3 regions of the Rossellomorea sp. YZS02 genome follow, and region 3 is predicted to be linked to each of the others. Evidence: riboswitches for the same ligand, from Rfam matches in the RefSeq annotation. Region 3 holds a riboswitch; each other region holds the start of a gene.
What was found. Region 3 has a riboswitch for S-adenosylmethionine ahead of SLH55_RS06645 (methionine ABC transporter ATP-binding protein). Riboswitches for the same ligand answer to the same signal wherever they lie in the genome.
Positions count from the first base shown of each region.

Region 1: it holds a riboswitch for S-adenosylmethionine, as region 3 does, so the genes downstream of both, metK (methionine adenosyltransferase) here and SLH55_RS06645 (methionine ABC transporter ATP-binding protein) in region 3, are expected to answer to the same signal.
Region 2: it holds a riboswitch for S-adenosylmethionine, as region 3 does, so the genes downstream of both, SLH55_RS09240 (methionine biosynthesis PLP-dependent protein) here and SLH55_RS06645 (methionine ABC transporter ATP-binding protein) in region 3, are expected to answer to the same signal.

Region 1 is NZ_JAXBLY010000019.1:65,617-72,918, forward strand. It holds gene SLH55_RS17655 (alpha/beta hydrolase) at 1-774, opposite strand, end outside; gene SLH55_RS17660 (gamma carbonic anhydrase family protein) at 859-1,374, shown strand; gene metK (methionine adenosyltransferase) at 1,606-2,808, opposite strand; SAM riboswitch class I at 3,020-3,166, opposite strand; gene pckA (phosphoenolpyruvate carboxykinase (ATP)) at 3,489-5,078, shown strand; gene SLH55_RS17675 (lmo0937 family membrane protein) at 5,137-5,286, opposite strand; gene SLH55_RS17680 (GNAT family N-acetyltransferase) at 5,454-6,242, shown strand; gene SLH55_RS17685 (biotin transporter BioY) at 6,285-6,845, opposite strand; gene metE (5-methyltetrahydropteroyltriglutamate--homocysteine S-methyltransferase) at 7,178-7,302, opposite strand, start outside.
Region 2 is NZ_JAXBLY010000007.1:155,805-163,106, forward strand. It holds gene metH (methionine synthase) at 1-2,050, opposite strand, end outside; gene SLH55_RS09230 (bifunctional homocysteine S-methyltransferase/methylenetetrahydrofolate reductase) at 2,031-3,881, opposite strand; gene metC (cystathionine beta-lyase) at 3,899-5,083, opposite strand; gene SLH55_RS09240 (methionine biosynthesis PLP-dependent protein) at 5,076-6,200, opposite strand; SAM riboswitch class I at 6,291-6,400, opposite strand; gene SLH55_RS09245 (tryptophan--tRNA ligase) at 6,567-7,302, opposite strand, start outside.
Region 3 is NZ_JAXBLY010000005.1:58,199-65,500, reverse strand. It holds gene SLH55_RS06660 (SEC-C metal-binding domain-containing protein) at 1-350, shown strand, start outside; gene SLH55_RS06655 (MetQ/NlpA family ABC transporter substrate-binding protein) at 493-1,308, opposite strand; gene SLH55_RS06650 (methionine ABC transporter permease) at 1,330-1,995, opposite strand; gene SLH55_RS06645 (methionine ABC transporter ATP-binding protein) at 1,985-2,998, opposite strand; SAM riboswitch class I at 3,069-3,174, opposite strand; gene SLH55_RS06640 (LacI family DNA-binding transcriptional regulator) at 3,883-4,872, opposite strand; gene SLH55_RS06635 (alpha-glucosidase) at 4,940-6,589, opposite strand; gene SLH55_RS06630 (carbohydrate ABC transporter permease) at 6,672-7,302, opposite strand, start outside.

The sequences.
Region 1 (7,302 bases), on a different contig from region 3:
ACTTTCTATGAAGTTCTTTGAGTATTCAAAGATTTCTTCTCTCTCAGGTTCGTTATAAATTTCATGATAGCACTTTGGCCATTCTTTGTAATGCATTTCGGATAGAGATAGTTCATTGAACCACTTTTTCACCGCCCTTTTATCAACGATTTGATCGTCACCTGCCTGCAGCGTCAATAATGGGACGTCAGGCATTTTCTCCAGGTTTGTAAAAGCCGCTTTAATCGCCTGGGAAAGTTCTCTGTACCAGCGGACTGACACTTTTGTAATATAAAGAGTATCGTTGCTGTCGATTTCACGGACATCCGCATTCCTGGTCGCCATATCGACGGTGAGTCCAGAAGGGAACTTCACCATTGGAGCGATTTTGTTTAAAGCGTGTGACAATAATTCAACAGGTTTAGCAGGCGTTGTCACCAATCCCAAACATGGTGAGGATAATATGACACCGGCTAGGTTCACATGGGATTCCTGCAGCAAACGAACAGCAATGAGACCGCCCATACTATGACCGATTACAAAGACAGGCAATTCGAACTGATAGGCCGCCTGGATCCAATCCTTCACTTCTACAATATACTCATCAAAGGAATCGATATGTCCCCTCTGGCTTCGGGACGTCATACCCTGACCTGGCAGGTCACCCATGACGACGTGGAATCCCGATGCACGCCACATTTCAATGAGCCAACCGTACCTGCCGTGATGCTCCATCGCACCATGTATGATGACGATGACTGCCTTTGCCTCTTGATCTGATTCCCATTTCCACATGGCAAATCCTCCTTTGTAGTTCTCTCCATGAATGAATTCTGCTACCATTATTATAATAAATATTATTGAAAGGGGTAGTAAAAAATGCTCTATCCATATTACGATAAAAAACCTGTCATCGCACAGTCGGCTTTCATTGCCGATTATGTAACCATCTCCGGAGACGTGGAGATTGGTGAAGAATCAAGTATTTGGTTCAATACCGTCATCAGGGGGGATGTTGCGCCCACTAAGATCGGTGATAAAGTAAATATACAGGATAACTCCATCCTTCATCAGAGTCCAAATAACCCTCTTATCCTTGAAGATGAAGTCACTGTCGGTCATGGGGTGATTTTACATAGCTGCAAGATCAGAAAAAAGGCATTGATCGGAATGGGATCAATCATCCTCGATAATGCTGAAATTGGCGAAGGGGCTTTTATCGGCGCAGGGAGCCTCGTACCCCAGGGAAAGGTCATACCGCCTAATACCCTTGCTTTCGGACGGCCGGCAAAAGTCGTGAGGGAACTGAACGAACATGATATTAGTGAAATGAAGCGCATTTCAAGGGAATACGCAGAAAAAGGTCAGTATTATAAAAATATCAAACCGTTTTAACTACCTATACTTGGGATACCCCATCCATCCTTAGATTACTCATGGAATATTTTCTTGTAAAGAGGAACGGGCATGAAGTTCCCTTCCATTTCACGAAGTTATCTGCCATATATAAATTTTCATCTGTCAAAATGACGATATACCTGCTATAGGAGTAAACCGACAATACAAGCCTTTTCATCACCAAAAAAAGACCAACACCTCTTGAGTGTTGGTCTTTTTTATCTTTCCTTATTCGCCTAAAGCTTCTGCTTTCAAAGCTTCTGCTTTGTTCGTGCGTTCCCAAGGAAGATCAAGATCGTTACGGCCGAAGTGTCCGTAAGCAGCTGTCTGCTTGTAGATCGGACGACGAAGGTCTAACATTTTGATGATTCCAGCCGGGCGCAGATCAAAGTTATTACGAACCACGTCAATTAGAACGTCTTCTGATACTTTACCTGTTCCGAATGTATCAACGGAGATGGACACCGGTTGTGCAACCCCGATTGCATACGCCAATTGAACTTCACATTTTTCAGCAAGTCCTGCTGCTACTATGTTTTTCGCTACATAACGCGCTGCGTAAGCCGCTGAACGGTCCACTTTCGTTGCATCCTTACCAGAGAATGCACCTCCACCGTGACGCGCGTATCCGCCATATGTGTCAACGATGATTTTACGTCCTGTTAATCCTGCATCACCTTGTGGTCCACCGATTACGAAGCGGCCAGTCGGGTTGATGAAGTATTTCGTTTCTTCATCGATCAGTTCTTTCGGTACAACTGGGTCAATGACATATTCTTTCAGGTTGCGCTGAATTTGCTCAAGCGTCACTTCAGGATGATGCTGAGTAGAGATAACGATTGTGTCGATGCGAACCGGCTTGTCGTTTTCATCGTATTCAACGGTTACTTGCGTTTTTCCATCCGGACGAAGGTAAGGAAGAATTTCTTCTTTACGAACCTCTGTCAGACGACGAGAGATTTTGTGTGCAAGAGAAATCGGAAGAGGCATAAGCTCTTTCGTTTCATTACAAGCAAATCCGAACATTAACCCCTGGTCCCCGGCACCGATGGCATCGATTTCTTCATCGGACATTTGACCTTCGCGAGCTTCAAGTGCCTGGTCCACACCTTGAGCGATATCGGCAGACTGCTCATCGATGGAAGTCAGAACAGCACATGTTTCAGCATCAAAGCCGTATTTCGCGCGAGTATAACCGATTTCACGGATCGTTTCACGAACGATTTTCGGAATATCGACATACGTATTTGTAGTGATTTCACCTGCAACCAGCACAAGACCCGTTGTAACAGATGTTTCACACGCTACACGTGCATTCGGATCATTGGTAAGAATTGCATCAAGAATTGAATCAGAGATTTGGTCACAAATTTTATCTGGATGTCCTTCGGTTACGGACTCAGATGTAAACAGACGACGTTTAGTTGACATCAAGGTTCCTCCTTAAGCATATTTGTCAGAAACAGTTCCGACAAAAAGTAAACAGATACGGTACTCATTTCCCTAAGTAGTATGAAGTAAACATGATTCTTTTATCAAACAATCATGATTTATGTGCATGTGGTCCACTATAAACAGAAAAAACCCTTCCTCGGGGAAAAGCTTCAGAGGAAAGGTTTCAGATCATAGCCGCGCCTTTTCTCTCTTATCGTTCAAGGTTTTAGAGACCTTGCCTCAGTTTAGCACCTTCGCTTAATCGGATCGATTCATAAAGAAGAAGATCCTTACACTATTTAGCAGGTTGCTGGGTTTCATAGGGTCTGCTCCCTCCACCAGCTCAGGATAAGAGTATCCGTTCAAGGAACAATGATAACGTTTAGGACAAAGGGTGTCAACTTTTTTTCGAATGACAGGTTTAACCAGCTTTAGAGCATGCCACTGGAAGTCACAGTCTGTCTAAAATAGCCTAATTCATCCATGAGGCTAAACATTCTTTTCACATTTTCATATATATAAGAAGAAACAAGCTATATCAGGGAGAAAAATGTGACAAAATGAAGACACATTATAAAATTAAATAAATAGTATAGACTAATAGCTTGATTGTGTTATACTATTTTTGTAAAGTAAACGATTCCATTTAAATAAATTTATATAAAGGAAGGGTTCTAATGAATTCAGTGAGCATGTCTAATGAATTAACGGAATTACTTAACGGTCAAAACATCCAGGAACAATTATCTGTTTCTCAACTAGTCGAAAAGGTCCTTCAACGAAATGAAGGAGTTTTAACTTCATCAGGTGCAATCAGAGCAGAAACTGGTAAATACACAGGACGCTCTCCTAAGGATAAATTTATTGTAGAAGAACCAACGACGAAAGATAAAATCGAATGGGGTTCTGTCAATCAGCCGATCTCTTCGGAATCATTCGATAAATTATATACGAAAGTCATCGAATACTTAAAAGAAAAAGAAGAAGTATTTTCATTTAAAGGGTTCGCAGGCGCCGACCCGAAACATAGACTGCCGATCCAGGTAATCAATGAATTTGCGTGGCATAATCTTTTTGCCCACCAATTATTCATCCGCCCGGAAACAGATGAGTTAAAAGATCATCAATCAGAGTTCACCGTCATTTCAGCGCCGAACTTCAAAGCTGATCCGGAAGTGGATGGCACTCACTCTGAAACGTTTATCATCGTTTCATTTGAAAAAAGAATCGTATTGATCGGCGGAACGGAATATGCCGGTGAAATGAAGAAGTCGATCTTCTCCGTGATGAACTATGTACTTCCTGAATCCGATATCCTGTCCATGCACTGTTCTTCAAACGTTGGACGCGAAGGCGATGTCGCATTGTTCTTCGGATTATCCGGTACTGGTAAAACGACTTTATCCGCAGATCCTAACCGCCGTTTGATCGGTGATGATGAGCACGGATGGTCCCCGAACGGTGTATTCAATATCGAAGGCGGCTGCTATGCGAAATGTATCGGGTTAACGCGTGAGAAGGAGCCACAGATTTTTGATGCAATCCGTTTCGGTTCAGTACTTGAAAATGTCGTTCTTGATGACATGTCCCGCCTCCCGGATTATGATGATAACACTTTAACAGAAAACACGCGTGCTGCCTACCCCCTTCAAGCGATGGAAAACATCGTGGAGCCAAGTATAGCAGGACACCCAAATACGATTGTATTCCTGACAGCTGATGCATTCGGCGTATTACCTCCGATCAGCAAGCTGACAAAAGAACAGGCAATGTACCATTTCTTAAGCGGATATACATCAAAGCTTGCAGGTACTGAGCGCGGAATCACGTCACCGCAAGCTACATTCTCAACTTGCTTTGGATCTCCATTCCTTCCGCTTCCTGCCACTCGTTATGCAGAAATGCTTGGTAAGAAGATCGATGAGCACAATGCACAGGTATTCTTAGTGAACACTGGTTGGACCGGTGGAGAATACGGTGTCGGAAACCGCATGAAGCTTTCTTACACCCGTGCCATGATTCAAGCCGCTCTTGAAGGCGAACTGACGAATGTTGAAACGGCGACAGATGAAATCTTCGGTCTGAACATCCCGGTCCACGTTCCTGGTGTTCCAGACGAAGTCCTTCAGCCTAAGAAGACCTGGTCCAATGAATCCGCTTATGAAGCGAAGGCAAAAGAACTTGCTCACAAGTTCAACGAGAACTTCAAGAAATTCTCAAACGTCCCTTCTGACATCGAACAAAAAGGCGGCCCGTCCGTTAAATAAATCATCCTGACATACAAAGGTCCGTCCCTCACATTTGAGGGACGGACCTTTGTTATCGTTATAGCCCTTTTTTCCGGCCGGTGATTCTGTTGAATAAGAATACAACAACGGCGATGATCAGTAGAACATGGATGACGGCTCCACCGATTTTAAAGATCAATCCTAGTAACCAAAGAACTAATAAAATTCCGATGATGGTCCAAAGCATTTGTGCTCCTCCTTAAAACTGTTCTTGCTCATAAGTTTCCCTAATACTCGGATTTTAAAACCATTACCAATTCCCCATTCTTTTTCTGATTTCACCTAAAAATAAAACTTTACTAAATATTACTAATTTTGGTATGATTATGATTAAATTTTACAGGGGGAATCAAGATGATCAGACAGCTTACAGAAAAAGATCACGATAGTTGCCAGCAGCTTATTCAACAACAACCTGCTGAGAATTTATTCATCATCGGGGACATTGAAGCCTTCGGATATGAGCAGGATTTCCAGAGAATCTGGGGCGATTTCGATGATGAAGGAAACTTAAGGGGGATCCTCCTTAAGTACCGGGAAAACTTCATTCCGTTTTCCATGGGGGAATTCGATGCGGAAGGGTTCGCCGCTATTATCAACGGGACGGAAGACTACAGCATCGTTTCAGGTTTGAAACGAATTGTCACTGAAGTTGAACCCTACTTATCAAGGAAGATCGATTCGAAGAGACATATGTATTATGCCAAATGCGACAGTACCTCGGCCATGGATGACCACGATCTGCCCCATGTGAAAGAGGCCAATTTCGATGATTTACCGAAGCTTGTAGAGCTGTTGAACGCTATCCCTGAGTTCAGCGGAGGAAGTTTTACAGTGGAGAAAAGAAAGCACGGGATGGAAAAAGGGGTTGCCCGCAGCTACTTCGTGGAACAGGATGGACAGTTTGTTTCTTCCGCGTCCACTACGGCGGAAAATAGCATGTCCGCCATGATCGTCGCTGTATGCACCCACCCCCAGTATAAGAAAAAGGGATATGCCACAGAGTGCATGACGAAGCTTTGCCGTGACGTTCTAAACGAAGGAAAAGAGCTTTGCCTTTTCTATGATAATCCTGAAGCAGGAAAGATATATAAACGGATTGGATTTAAGGATATTGGTTACTGGTCAATGTATAAATTCTAAATAAAAAAAAGTGGATTCCTAAAAATAGGAGTCCACTTTTACTTATGCGGCCACTTTCCGACTCTGGATCAATTTTGCCTGAACCAAACGCTTTCTTACCGTAATACCTATCCAGCTTGCCAGGAACGCTTTGATCAGACCGACTACGATAAACGGATAAACTCCCGCTGCCATCGCCTGATTCCAGCCCAGGTCCGCTACAAATTTCAGTTGAATGGTCCCCAGGATCAATGTAATGATCATCCCAACCGTATTGGCGATCATCGCCATCGGAATGGTGAACTTCGTTTTTTCAAGAATATAACCTGTAAAGAAAGCCGCTACGATAAAGCCAAAAATATAGCCGCCGGTCGGACCGACAAGCACTTGCGCACCCCCGCTGAACCCTGCGAACACGGGTACCCCGACAGCACCTAGTGCCGCATAACAAATCAGCGACAATGCCCCATATCTGCTTCCAAGGATCGTAGCCGTGATTCCGACTGCCAGTGTTTGCCCGCTGATGGGAACGAGTGGCAATGGTATTTCAATCTGTGCGAAGATCCCCGTCATCGCTGCAAAGATCGCACAGTGGATGATCATCCTCAGTTTTTCTCCATTCATGTGTGAATCCCCCTTGTGTATGTAAACTCTATATAAGTATAAGTTAACACATATCACGTGTATTGGGGAAGAAAATTTTCATCTGTTGAGTAGACCCAAGGTTCTCTATTACTGGGGAGCATATATATTACATACCTTCTCACTTGCCATAAGCTTCACCTCAGATTTTAAAGATATTCTCCCCTTCTCCAACTCATCTTCTCTCTTATCACTGATCATATATAGGCAAGTATGCTGAGGGTATCGCTCATTGTATACCTGTATAATTCTCCCGATGGCTACGTAGGACATTTGTTGCTCCTTTCATGATGTTCATTCTATGACGCATGTTCTTACTCATTCTTCACGAGAAGTTCTGAACGGACATGCTTCGCTGATTCCACCATCACTTTTAGGGATGAAATGGTTTCAGCAATTCCCCTGGTTTTCAAACCACAATCAGGATTAATCCAAAACT
Region 2 (7,302 bases), on a different contig from region 3:
CCGCTACGATCAACTGGTTATCATTAAACAACCTTCCGACTTCACTCATTCCAGCCATAAGGGGCCCATTGATGATTTCAAGGGGTGCGTCATACTTTTCCAAGGCGATATTTAGATCGTCAATCAGTCCTTCCTTCGTCCCTTCCACCACATAATGTGCCAGCCTTTCTTCCAATGTCATCGTGTTGACTGGTACCTTTACTTCTTTCTTTTTACCCCTATAAAACGCAGTAAATTCTGCCAGTGTTTCATCGGTCGTCTCAAAAAGGAGTTTCTCGGCCATTCGAACCTCTTCTTCAGGAATGGAGGCAAAACGCTCTAATTTTTCCGTATTGACGATGGCATAATCAAGTCCCGCTTTCGTACAGTGGTAAAGATATACCGCATTTAGGACTTCCCTTCCGACAGGGGGCAGTCCAAATGATACGTTACTAACCCCTAAGATATGAGGGCACTCAGGAAAGAATTCTTTTATCTGTCTTATCCCTTCAACTGTAGCATTGGCTGAACCGATATATTGCTGATCTCCTGTTCCCACTGGGAATACAAGGGGGTCAAAGATGATGTCTTCTGAAGCTATTCCATATTTCTCAGTTAACAGTTTATGTGAGCGGATGGCAATGTCTACCTTTCGCTCTACAGACACTCCCATTCCCTTTTCATCAATTGTGCCTACCACAACCGCTGCTCCGTATTCCTTCATCAATTTTGTTATCTTCTCGAACCGTTCTTCCCCATCTTCCAGATTAATCGAGTTAATAATTACTTTTCCTTGAGAATACTTCAATGCGGTCTCAAGCACTTTCTCATCCGTCGAATCAATAACAAGTGGAACTTTTACTTTTTTCACCACTTCCTGGATAAATACATTCATATCTTCTACCTCTTCACGATCGGGATCCGCAAGGCAGATATCGATTACCTGAGCTCCATTTTTCACTTGCGCTCTCGCAATCTCTGAAGCTTCTTCTATCTTATTCTCTGCGATCAATCGTTTGAATTTTCGCGAACCGATGACATTCGTCCGTTCACCGACCAGAATCGGTCTTCTATCTGGATCTTCATAAACAAACGGTTCAATTCCTGACACTGCATGAGGATGAGATTCTTTAGGTTTACGAGGAGGGAATCCCTTCACCACTTCTGAAAGGGCACGGATGTGCTCCGGTGTGGTTCCACAGCACCCTCCAACAAGATTCAGCCAGCCTTTCTCAGCAAAACCCTTCATCTTTACACTGAGTGAATCAGCAGTCTCATTGTAATTTCCCTCTTCATCAGGTAATCCTGCATTCGGATAACAGCTGACATAAGTAGTTGCCAGACTTGATAAGGAACGAATATGATCCCTCATAAATTCAGGTCCGGTTGCACAGTTCAGACCAACGACCAAAGGGTTTAAATGTTCAAGAGATAAATAAAATGCTTCGATTGTCTGCCCCGCGAGTGTAGTGCCCATCGGCTCAATGGTTCCGGATAACAATATGGGAATCTCTTTCCCTTTGGAGTCAAAGGCAGTTCGAATGCCGAGGTTTGCCGCTTTTACATTTAAAGCATCCTGACTCGTTTCGAGAAGTAGTACATCAACGCCTCCATCGAGAAGACCTTCTGCTTGAACACGATAGTTTTCTACTAACGCATCAAAGCTTATTCCTCCTGTTACGGATAAGGTTTTGGTAGTGGGACCTAGAGATCCTGCAACAAACCTGGGCCACTCGGAGGTTGAGACATCTTCTACAGCTCTTTTGGCGATTTCAGCTGCTTTTTTATTAATTTCATATGCTTTTGAGCCTATCTCATATTCGTCCAGTACAATGGGGGTAGCACCAAAGGTGTTTGTTTCAATCACATCAGCTCCGGCTTTCAAATATTCCAGATGAATCTGATAAATGACCTCCGGCGCTGTCAATACCAGATTTTCATTACAGCCCTCAAGCTCTTCTCCACCAAAATCCTCCGGGGATAAATTCGCTTGTTGAAGCATCGTTCCCATTGCTCCATCGAGTACAAGTATTTTTTTCCTAAGCTGTTCTTCAAACAAAGTGATGGCCATAGGGAACCTCTCTTTCTGTGTTGGTTTTCTCTTGTATATGATGAATCAGTTCAATGCTCATATCGTACCTGACAAAAGGCGTGATAAGATAAATCCCATTAAAAAGTTCTATTGCTGTATCAAGTAAGTCTTTTGCTATCTCCATTCCAACTGTTCTTGCAGCGACAGGATCACTTCCTGCTTCCTTCATTCTTTGTCTTGTTTCTTCTGGAACGTTTATCCCAGGTACTTCATGATGGAGAAACTCTGCATTTCTTGAGCTGATCAGCGGCATGATCCCTATAAAAATGGGAACATCTAAATGCTTTGTAGCCACATGTACTTGAAACAGCTGCTCTTTCCCAAAGATCGGTTGAGAAATAAAATAGTCAGCACCTGCTTTCTTTTTCTTTTCAAGTCTTTTTACAGAAGCGTCTAAATGACGGAAATTCGGATTAAAAGCTGCACCTACTGAAAATTGAGTTCGTTCCCGGAGTGATTTACCGGAAAAGGATATACCCTCATTGTTCTGTTTAATCAATTCAATGAGTTCGAGGGAAGATAAATCATAAACGGATGCTGCCCCTGGAAAATCTCCAATCTTGGCAGGGTCACCCGTTATCGCTAATATATTGTGTATCTCTAACGTGTGTAAGCCCATTAAATGGGACTGAAGTCCAATCAGGTTTCGATCCCGGCAAGTGATGTGGACCAAAGGTGTAAGGTCAAACTTGGATTTGACCAGGCTTCCAATGGCATCATTACTTATTCGAGGCGACGCTAACGGATTGTCAGCAAGCGTTAGTGCATCAATTCCAGCTTCCTTTAATGCCTCAGCACCTTGGAAGAATAGCTTCGTGTCAAGGTGTTTAGGTGGATCTAGTTCAACAATGATCGTTTTATTTTCTCTTACCTGCTCATGCAGCAAGTTTGCCTTGATAGAAGGTGACGATAACTGAACAACTTTTTTCTTTTTAACCTTTTTTTCTTTCACGGGCTCCCGGCTTTTTAACCTTGCAGCTACAGAACGAATGTGATCAGGTGTGGTTCCGCAGCAGCCACCAATGATTCTTGCACCTTGCAGTCTCAATTCGTTGCTTATATCACCAAAGTAATCAGGTTCAGCAGAGTAATAGAATCGACCTTCTTCATAGTTCGGCAGACTGGCATTCGGATAGACGGATAGAAACGCCCTTTTTGGTAGTGGTACCCCCTCCAGGGAATTCACCATATGAAATGGCCCCATGCGGCAATTGATGCCGACAACATCGGCTCCCAGTAATTCTAATTGTAGAAGGGCGTCTTTTATTTCCATTCCATTTTGAAGAACTCCGGTTTCATGAAGGGAAACTTGAGCAATAACAGGAATGTCTGCTTCACGTTTAGTAATGTTTAATACAGTGGTTAATTCTTCAAAATCATAAAAGGTTTCAAGCAGTATGCCATCTACACCCTCTAATAATAAACAGTATAGCTGTTCACGAAAGCTTCTTTTGATTTCTTCGAGGGACACATTTTGTTTAATGCCCCTGATTCCCCCGATCGTGCCCAGAATATAGGTGTTCTCTCCCGCAGCTTTTCTTGCCAGACGCACTGCAGCTGTATTAATTTCTTTAACCGATTCCTCCAATCCGTATCTGGAAAGCTTTTGATAATTGGCTCCATACGTATTGGTCTGTATGATATCTGCTCCTGCATCAATATACTCTTTATGGACTTTCAACACTTCATTTGGGTGAGAAAGATTCAGCTCTTCAAAGCATCTGTCCACTCCATATGAATACAACAACGTTCCAATCGCACCATCTGCAAGTAAGATTCTCTCTTTCAGTGCTTCCAGCAACGGCTTCATGACATCCCCTCCTTTTACTATAAATTTATTACGTTGTCTCGATTGATTTCTTGTATACTATCCAAACCCTTTTTAAGATCGGAAATTAATTCATCCACGTTTTCAAGTCCTACTGACAATCGTAATAAACCATCAGTAATCCCTCTCCGCTCTCGTTCCTCTTTGGGCATGGAAGCATGTGACATTCTTGATGGATAGGATAAAATGGACTCTACTGCTCCCAGACTGACGGCAAATACGGGAATATTTATATTTTGTATGAGTTGCTTTACTTCATCTTCCCCTTTTAATCGGAAGGAAAGAACCGCCCCAGGACCCTCAGCTTGTCGAACTTGTATTTCACGACCGGGATGATAGCTCAAGCCAGGGTAGTACACTTCTTCTACTTCCTTTCTGTTTTCCAGGAAGGTAGCAATCTTATATGCGGATTCTGAAGATTCCTTCAATCTTACATGCAGAGTTTTGAGTCCCCTCAAGAGAAGCCAGCAATCTTGTACCCCGAGTACCGCTCCGAACGAATTCTGAAGGAAAGCAAGCTTCGAGGCAATCTCTTCATCACCCGTTACCGCAAGCCCCGCTAAGACATCACTATGCCCGGCAAGAAACTTCGTGGCACTGTGGAGGACAACATCTACACCCAGACTGATCGGTCTTTGAAGCAGTGGAGTCATGAATGTATTATCAAGAAACGTTAAACATCCATTTGCCTTGGCAAGCTTCACGACTCCCTCAATATCCGTGATGTTCAGGAGTGGATTCGATGGTGTCTCCATATAGATCACTTTTGTATTGTGTTTTATTGAACAAGCCACTTCATGCAGGTCCTTCATGTTCACAAAGGAGTATTCAATATCAAACTTAGTGAGGACTTCCGTGATCATCCTGTAGGTCCCACCGTACACTTCTTCTGATACGAGAACATGATCCCCGCTCGACAATAATAAAAAGCTTGTGGAGATTGCCGCCATTCCCGATGAAAAGGCAAAGCCCCTTATCCCTCCTTCGAGCTCAGCTATCGTTTCCTCGACGGTTTCCCTCGTTGGATTTCCCGATCGGCTGTAGTCATAGGTTCCGTACTGATCGAAATCCTGTTGATGAAAAGTTGTTGCATGATGGATTGGCGTAGAGACCGCTCCTGTTTCTTTATCAAATCCGTGAGAATGAATGAGTGACGTCTGAAGTGAAAATGGTTTTTTACTCATACGTAAGCACCTCTTTTTCCAATTGTTGAAAAACATTCTCCAGATCTTCAATCAGGTCATCAATATATTCAATTCCTACAGAGAACCGTAGAAGTCTGTTGCAGATACCTAACCTGTTTCGCTCTTCTTCAGGAATGTCTGCATGTGTTTGAGTGGCGGGATAAGTGATAAAGCTTTCAACCCCCCCTAAACTTTCGGCAAACGTAATAATGTTTAGTTTTTGAAGAAAGGGAGCAACCCATTCTTCCTTTGCTATACGAAAGGAAAGCATGCCTCCTTTACCCGGATACAAAACGTCTGTTACATATTCATGCGAATCAAGAAACTGTGTGACTTCTTTAGCATTTTTTTCGTGTTGAGCCATTCTGAGACTAAGTGTTTTCATTCCTCTTAATAAGAGCCAACAATCGAATGGTGATAGAACTGCACCGATAGAATTTTGAACGGTGTAGATTTTTTCCCCCAGTTCCTCTGTCTTTACAATCACAACACCTGCCAAAACGTCATTATGCCCCCCTAAGTATTTTGTCGCACTGTGGATTACAATGTCTGCTCCTTCACTAAGTGGCTTCTGCAGGATCGGTGTATAGAAGGTATTATCAACAATTAATATCAAACCGTTACGTTTAGCAAGTCGGGAAACCTCAGAAATACTTGCTTCATTCATTAATGGATTGGTCGGTGTTTCGAGAAAAATGGCCTTGGTTCTGTTAGTGATTTGTTCTTCAATGGAGACAGGATCACTTGTATCGACGAAATGAAATTTGATACTGTATTGTCTTTCATACTGTATGAATAAACGATAGCTTCCGCCGTATAAGTCTTTTGAAACAATCAATTCATCCCCACTATTAAATAAGCTAAGAATGGCCTGAATCGCTGCCATACCCGAACTAAAGGCAAATGCCTTATGCCCCTCCTCCAAGCGCGCAAGGGTATCCTCTAAAGTAGCACGTGTTGGATTTCCAGTTCTTGTGTAATCATAACCTGTCGATTGTCCAATCCCTTTATGTTCATAGGCAGTCGACAAATGAATGGGCAGGCTCACAGCACCCGTTGCAGGATCTTTCCGATTTCCTGCCTGGACAAGCATTGTATCAATATGATTTTTCAACATTCTTCTCTCCTTTTCTATCTTGAATACGAAAAGGGAAAAAACAAAAAACCTTCTTACTGAAAATAAGAAGGTTTTGTACATTCGTTCTCCCTCTTATCGTCCAAGTTGACATCAACTTGCTGGAATTAGCACCATACCTAAACTCACGGCTGGTTGCTGAGGTGTCTTCGGGCCAGTCCCTCTACCTCTCTTGATAAGAAACTATATGATTTTGTGAAAAATAACTTTCCCATAACTTATAACAAAGAAGCACGAAAGTCAATGATAATTATGAATTATCCGAAAATAATACAAATGTACCTATTCATCCGAAGGCGTTTTCTTCAGACTGAATAACCAAACAACAAATGCGTTTAGGCGTGAATCTCAATGAAAGATCCCTATCTTTGTTTTTATCTCTGTCATAAAGGGAATCGCCTTTTTTCTTGCCTTGACAGCACCTTCTTGTAGAATGGCATCCAATTTTTCAGGGCTGGCCATTAGTGCCTCATACTGTGCTCGCGGTTCTTCAATAAATGAATTCATGACTTCAAAAAGTTCTTTCTTCGCTTGCCCCCAGCCTATTCCTCTTTGATACCTTTTTCTCATTTCTTCTACTTGTTCGGGTGTTGCAAATTCTCTGTATAAAGAAAATATGATGGACGATTCTGGATTTTTAGGTTCTTCAGGAGGAGAAGAATCTGTTTTAATTTTGTTGATTAATTTTTGAAGCTTTTTTGGCTCTTCGAATAAGGGAATCGTATTGTTATAACTTTTACTCATTTTTCTTCCATCCAGTCCTGGCAGTACAGCCGTTTCTTCCTCTATAATGTAATCGGGAAGTACAAAGGTTTCTCCATATTGCTTGTTAAAATTTTCTGCAAGGTCCCTTGCGATTTCAACATGCTGAATTTGATCCTTTCCTACAGGGACGATCTCCGTTTGGAATAACAGGATATCTGCCGCCATTAGTATGGGATAAGTGAATACACCCATATTGACCCCGGCATCCGCTTCCCTGCCCATCTTATGATTTTCTTCAGCAATTGATTTATATGCATGTGCTCGATTCAATAATCCTTTAGGTGCAAAGCATGCTAGAATCCAGCTTAATTCAAAAATC
Region 3 (7,302 bases):
TAAGGTTATTTGATCAGTCAGATGACGCCACCGCCAAAACACTGATTGCGGATTATTTATGCCAGCAGCTATCAACTGACGCGATTCCAAAAATCGAAGCATTCCTAGAAGAAGGCTATGATGAAAACATGCTGTGCCTGGAAGAATCCCTTTACGTCAACTGCGTCATGAACGGGATGGATCATCCGAAACTTCCCCAGTGGAGAAGCCTCATCGAAGAAGTGGAAAAGCATTCTTTGGACGAACAACCACTCCTCGTTACACAACCCGTCCAAACAGGAGAAAAAGTAGGACGAAACGACCCATGCCCGTGTGGTAGCGGTAAAAAACATAAAAAGTGTTGCCTATAATAAATGAGGGACGGACCTCCGCATTTTCATGCGGAAGCCCGTCCCTCTCACGTTTATGTGTTGGATTCGGACGAAAATTGAGGTCCGTCCCCCGAACTGGAATGTTACTCCCCTATCAATTTGATTTTGGAGGTCCATCCCTCTACTCCATCCACTCTGGCTTACCAAAACCTTTGAATTCTTTGTCGATGACTTTTTCGAATTGGTCGGCTTCGACGACGGCTTTGATGTCTTTGGCGAGTTGTGAGTCGACGTCTTTTGTGTTGACGACGACGCGGTTGCGGTATTGGTCGGGCATGTCTTCAAGCTGGAGGGCATCCAGCAGGTCCATATCGGCTGCCAATGCGTAGTTTCCGGGCACCGCTGATAGATCGACACTGTCTACGGCTCTTGGCAGCTGTGCCGCTTCGATTGGTTTAAATTGCAGATTTTTCACGTTTTCCTCAATATCTTTTTCGGAAACCGTCAATGGATCAGTGTCTGGTTTTAATGTGATCAGCTTGGCGTCCTCTAAGATTTGGAACGCACGTGCAGCATTCGTTGGATCGTTCGGGATGGCGATGGCACTGCCTTCTTTGATGCCTTCAATCGAATCAAACTTCTGTGAATAGATTCCCATGGGTGCCGTTGGTACGACGATGACTTCGGATAAGTCCATGTTATGCTGTTTCGCGAAGGTTTCCATATAGATTTTATGCTGGAACAGGTTCGCATCCAGATCTCCCTGGGCAAGTGCGTTGTTTGGCTGGATGTAGTCACTGAATTCTTTCACTTCCACCGTATAGCCTTTTTCTTCAAGACCGGGCTTGATCGCCTTGGTCACCATGTCGCTATATGGACCGGATGTCGCTCCGATGGTTACTTCTTTTTTATCTTCCGAGCTTGCCTCTTCTCCCCCACAAGCCGCTAATACGCTCACGGTTAGTGCTAATGCTGCTAATAGAATCCACTTTTTCACTTGTTGTTCCCCCTATAGTAGTTATCGTTTATCGACTAATCGTGCAAATGCATCACCCGTGTATTGGATGAGTTGAACCAGACAAATCAGGATGACGACGGTCGTGATCATCACCGTGTTGTCATATCGGTAGTATCCGAAGCGGATGGCCAGGTCCCCGACCCCTCCTCCACCGACGATGCCGGCCATGGCGGAATAGGCGACTAAACTGATCGTTGTAATCGTGATGGCCTGTATGACCGCCGGACGTGCTTCCGGCAACAGCACATCTTTGATGATCATCCATGGACTTGCGCCCACTGAAACCGAGGCTTCAATGACCCCTTTATCAATCTCTCGCAATGACGTTTCTACCATTCTCGCGAAAAACGGAATCCCCGCTACAGAAAGGGATACCGATGCCGCTGTCGGTCCGATCGTAGTCCCGGTTAATAGTTTGGTTAAAGGTAAGAGTGCCACTAATAGTATGATGAACGGTACCGAGCGGACCATGTTTACGACGAATCCTACGACCTTTTTAATAAAACCGTTTTGCAGGAAAAGTCCCTTGTCTGTGACGAATAGGAGAATTCCCAAAGGCAACCCCACTATGATCGCTACAGCCAGTGAAATCCCCACCATATACACCGTTTCGAAAAAGGCTTTATTCAACTCTGGCAAAATAGCAGTCAATGAATCAGGCAGCATCCTCGAGCACCTCCAGGCTTTGTGTCTTCGCAGTGATATATTGAACTGCCGCTTCGATCTCGTCAGGTGAGCCGATCAGCTCCATGATGAAAATCCCCAGTGGAACATCCTGGATATATTCAATTTTTCCGTGAAGGATATTCCCTCGGACCTTATATCGCTGAAACACCTCTGAAACAACGCTTTCCTCGGCGATGGATCCTTTGAATTGAATCTTGATGAGCTTCCCTTTTCTTGATTCCACCAGGTGCTGCGGCAGTTCGAATTGGAGAATCGTTTCGATGAACTGCTTCGTCAAAGGTTGTTTCGGATCAGCAAACAAGTCATACACCGGACCTTCCTCCACGATTTTCCCGTCCTGCATCACAGCCATCCGGTCGCAGATTTCTTTGACGACTTCCATCTCATGGGTGATGAGGACGATCGTCAATCCCAGTTCCTTGTTGATTTTTTTCAAAAGCTTTAAGATCGATTTGGTCGTATTCGGATCCAGGGCAGATGTCGCTTCGTCACAAAGTAATACTGATGGGTTGTTTGCAAGGGCCCTCGCGATTCCTACCCTCTGCTTTTGTCCGCCGCTGAGTTGAGCAGGATACGAATCCGCTTTATCTGAGAGACCGACCATCTCGAGGAGCTCGGTGACTCTCGGCTTGATTTTCGCTTTCGGCACATGTGCCGCTTTCAAGGCAAAAGCCAGATTGTCATAAACCGTCTTCGATTTGATCAGGTGAAAATGCTGGAAGATCATGCTCGTTTTCTGACGGGCGAGCCGGAGTCCTTTTGGCGAGAGCTTCGTAAAGTCCTGTCCATCAATGATGATCTCACCTGATGTCGGGGTCTCGAGTAGATTCAGGCAGCGGATCAATGAGCTCTTTCCCGCTCCGCTGTATCCGACGATGCCGAAGATCTCCCCTTTTCCGATGGTGACAGAAACGTTATCAACTCCAACCACCGTTTTCTTCTTTGTTTTATACGTTTTCACTAGATTCCGAATCTCGATCAATGTGCACACCCCTTTTTTGTCCAATAAAAAATGCCTCTTTCAACTGAAAGAAGCATCGCCTGTCTATCTCGACTTATCTCTCAGAATGAAATCATTCTGCAGGAATTGGCACCGTTCCATTTCTGGAGGTTGCCGGACGTCATAGGGCCTGATCCCTCGGTCACTCTGGATAATTGAAAGTATGTAATTTTCAAAAAATAATCTTATAAAGGATAATACTGGGTATGAGAAAGGAAGTCAATAGTTGTTTTTACGGTTATTTTTATGTAAGCGTTATCTTTATTTTCATATCAATGATCTTTTCATAAAGCTGTTTTTACAAAGATTTTTGCGATTCATATACAGACTAAGATTTATAGGGTGTGGTGCAGGAGGGTGAAGAGAACAGTCCCGCTTTCCACGGACGTTCGGCCGATCCTCCTCAGCATAAACCGCTTCCGGGGTCTCGGCACGCCCGTTTTCCGTAGGAGTCTACGTAGTTCCCTTCACCCTCTAGAGTAGTAAGTGTGGACAGAGCAAAATAGATCGTGAACGTCGGTTATGCAAGGTTAAAGTAAGTACGATTAATTAAAATCGTTCATTACAACGAATGAAAAAGCAGTGGCATAAGAAATCTCCCCATTTCCTTTATGATAGTAAAACATTTCGTCTGTATAGTTGATTGGAGCGGAAGGTGCTCGACTCCTGCGGGAATAGCTGGACAGGTGAGACCCCGCAGGCGAAGCCGAGGAGGCTCACCGCCAGCCCCGCGGAAAGCGAGCACCTGTAGCGGAAATCAACCGCCACTCGCTACATCCAAAACCAACTATGTTTACGAAAACAGTGTTTCACAAATAAAAAAACTGCCCCCTCCCATACACCAGGGAAAGAGCAGGATCCATATTTTAACGTTTCTTCACTGATTCCCTTTCAACAAGCTCGGTCGTCAATTTGTAATACGAATCGACTTCTTCCTTCATGAGCATTTGAAAGATGAGATGAACGGCCAGTGCACCGGCTTCATATTTTGGCTGACGCATGGTCGTCAATGGCGGGGACACGTATTCCGACAGTTGGATATCATCGAAACCGATGATGGAGATATCCCCCGGTACGGAAATGTTTTTTTCGTTCAGTGCCTGCAAGCCGCCGATGGCCATTTCATCATTTGCGTAGAAGATGGCCTGGGGGACATCCCGTTGGGCAATCAGCATTTTGGTCGCCTGATAGCCTCCTTCACGGGTGAAGCCCCCTGATACCTTCCATTTCGATTTATATTCGATGCCGTGCTTGTTAAGTGCCTCCCGAAACCCCTGGAAACGAAGCTCGTTGTCATGGGAGTTGTATGGTCCGCTGATAAAGGCGATATCCCTGCTTCCATTTTCGATCAAGTGCTCCGTTGCTACAAGCGCCCCGTGTACATTATCGACTTCGATCTGGGTGACGTAGTCGCTTTTGATCCCGCGATCGAGAACCACGATGGGAAAGCCTTCCCTTGCCGACTCGAGGATCGTCTCGTCACTGATATTATGAGCGAGGATAATGACACCGTCGACACGTTTCTCCTTCAGAAATTTCACAGCGGTCGACTGCACTCCACCGATGGAACTGCATGCGATCAAGTCATATCCGTTTGTGGAGGTGACATCCTGTACGCCTTTGATCAGTTCGGAATAATAAGGACCTGAGAGGTCGCTCAATATCAAAGCGATTGTATTGGTGCTTGTCCTTTTCAAATCGGAGGCAAGCCCGTTTTTTTGATAATTTAATTGTTTGGCTGCTGCTAATACTCTTTGTCTTGTTTCTTCGCTCACTTTCTTACTGTTGTTCAGTGCATAAGAAGCGGTCGAAACGGCGACTCCGGAAAGCTTGGCCACATCTTTGATGGTTGCCATAAGTTCACATCCTATTGCTTCTATAAATGAAGGCATCCTTCTTCTTTCCATTATACATGAAAGCGTTTCAATTATTTGGTTGTTTTTCGATCAGATACACGACCGCTTCGTACGGACGAAGGGTGTGGATTTCCGATGGTCGTTCCCTTGTATCAGAATAGTTGCTGATGATGAGCGTTGTATGAGCATCATCGACGTTTTCCGGTAATTCGAATTGGGGATTCCCCCCATAGAAATTCGCCACTACCAACAGGGTTTGTCCTTCCCATGTCCTCATGTACGCCATGATTTCAGGATGCTCCTCCAATAGTAATTCATATTCTCCATAAATGAGAATATCCAATCGTTTCCTCAATGCGATGAGCTTTTGATAATGATAAAAGATGGAGTCTTGATTTCCCATTGCCTCGAGAGCATTTATTTCGTGATAGTTTGCATTTACTTCAATCCAAGGTACCCCATTTGTAAATCCGCCATGGACATCATCATTCCACTGAAAAGGGGTCCTGGCATTGTCGCGGCCTTTTGTTCGGATCGATTGCATGATCTCCTGCTCCGGTACGCCCTCTGACTTCTTCTCATTATAGTAATTAATGGTCTCAATATCCCGGTAGCGGGTGATATCGTCCCAATCGATATTCGTCATCCCGATTTCTTCGCCCTGATAGATGAAAGGGGTCCCCTGCATCATGTGAAGGACGGTTGCGAGCATCTTGGCGGATTCGACCCGGTATTCCTGGTCGTTCCCCCATCTGGAAACGATACGTGGCTGGTCGTGATTATTCCAGTATAAACTGTTCCATCCTTTCTGAAAAAGGGATGTCTGCCACGTACTCAGTACCTTCTTCAACTCTGTGAAATCCAGTTCCTTTAACGCCCATTTCCCTTCGCCCGCTCTTTCGTCCAGGGACATATGTTGAAAAGTAAACACCATATCGAGTTCATTCCGTCCCTTCCCTGTATAAAGCTGAGCGGTTTCGGTCGTAGCGGAAGGGGTTTCCCCCACCGTGACCGTCGGATATCGAGAGAGGACCTTTTCATTCATTTCCTGTAAATAATCATGAAGCTTTGGCCCGTCGGTCAGTACGTTTTCATCGACTTCCTTCCCGATCAGATCGATCACATCCATGCGGAATCCACTGACTCCTTTACCGAGCCAGAAATTCATCATCTTGTACAGATGCTCACGGACTTCCGGGTTATGAAGATTGAGATCGGGTTGTTTTTTACTAAAGAGGTGAAAATAATACTCCTCTGTCTCTTCATCCCATTCCCAGGCGGATCCGCTGAATACAGAGGTGATATCACTTGGGGTACCGCTCTCACTCTCTCTCCAAATATAATAATCCCGATAAGGGTTGTCCTTTGATTTCCTCGACTCCTTGAACCAGTGGTGCTCATCTGACGTATGGTTGATAACGAGGTCCATCATGATGTGGATGTCCCGCTTCTTCGCTTCCTCTATTAATCTCTCCATGTCGTCCATCGTACCGAAATCGGACATGATGTCATAATAGTTGCTGATGTCATAGCCATTGTCATCGTTTGGGGATTGATAGACAGGGCTCAACCAGATGATATCGATTCCGAGAAACTGGAGATAATCGAGCTTTTCGATGATGCCTTCGAGATCCCCGATTCCGTCCCCGTTCGAATCATTGAAGCTTCTCGGATATATTTGATAAATTGTGGATTTATGCCACCATGCTTTTTCCATCGTTTCACCTCATGTTTTTCAACTACTAATCAAAGAAATGTACCAGGTACAATCATCCTGATTTGTACCTGGTACACATCACTCACTTAATGCCCGACATCGTAAATCCTTCCACTATATATTTTTGGAAGAAGGAGAAGATGATGATGATCGGTACGACCATGAAGGCTGCCCCGGCCATCTGCAGGCCGAAATTATTGGCATATTGCCCCTGCAGCAATGAAAGACCGACAGACAATGTGTAGAGACTTTCATCGTTGGCAATGATCAACGGCCATAAGAAGCTGTTCCATGCTCCGATAAACGTCAGGATTCCCTGCACGGCGAAGATCGGCTTTGCGATCGGCACGATCAAGCGGAAGAAAATATAGAATTCCCCTGCCCCGTCGAGCCTGGCTGCTTCGATCAGGTCCGTCGGGATCGTCGTCATGAACTGCCTGAATAAGAAAATACTGAAGGCAGCGGCGAGACCCGGGAGCACGATTCCCGTCATGGTATTCGTCAGTCCCATTTCATTCAGGATCAAATAGACCGGGATCATCGTAACCTGTGCCGGGATCATCATCGTGGCGAGCACGATATAGAAGATTTTCTCCCTGCCTTTAAACTGATACTTGGCAAACCCATACCCGGCCATGGCATTAAAGAATAGGCCGACAAAGGAAAATAGCACGATGATCAGTGTATTACGTAAATAGACGCCGAAATTCATG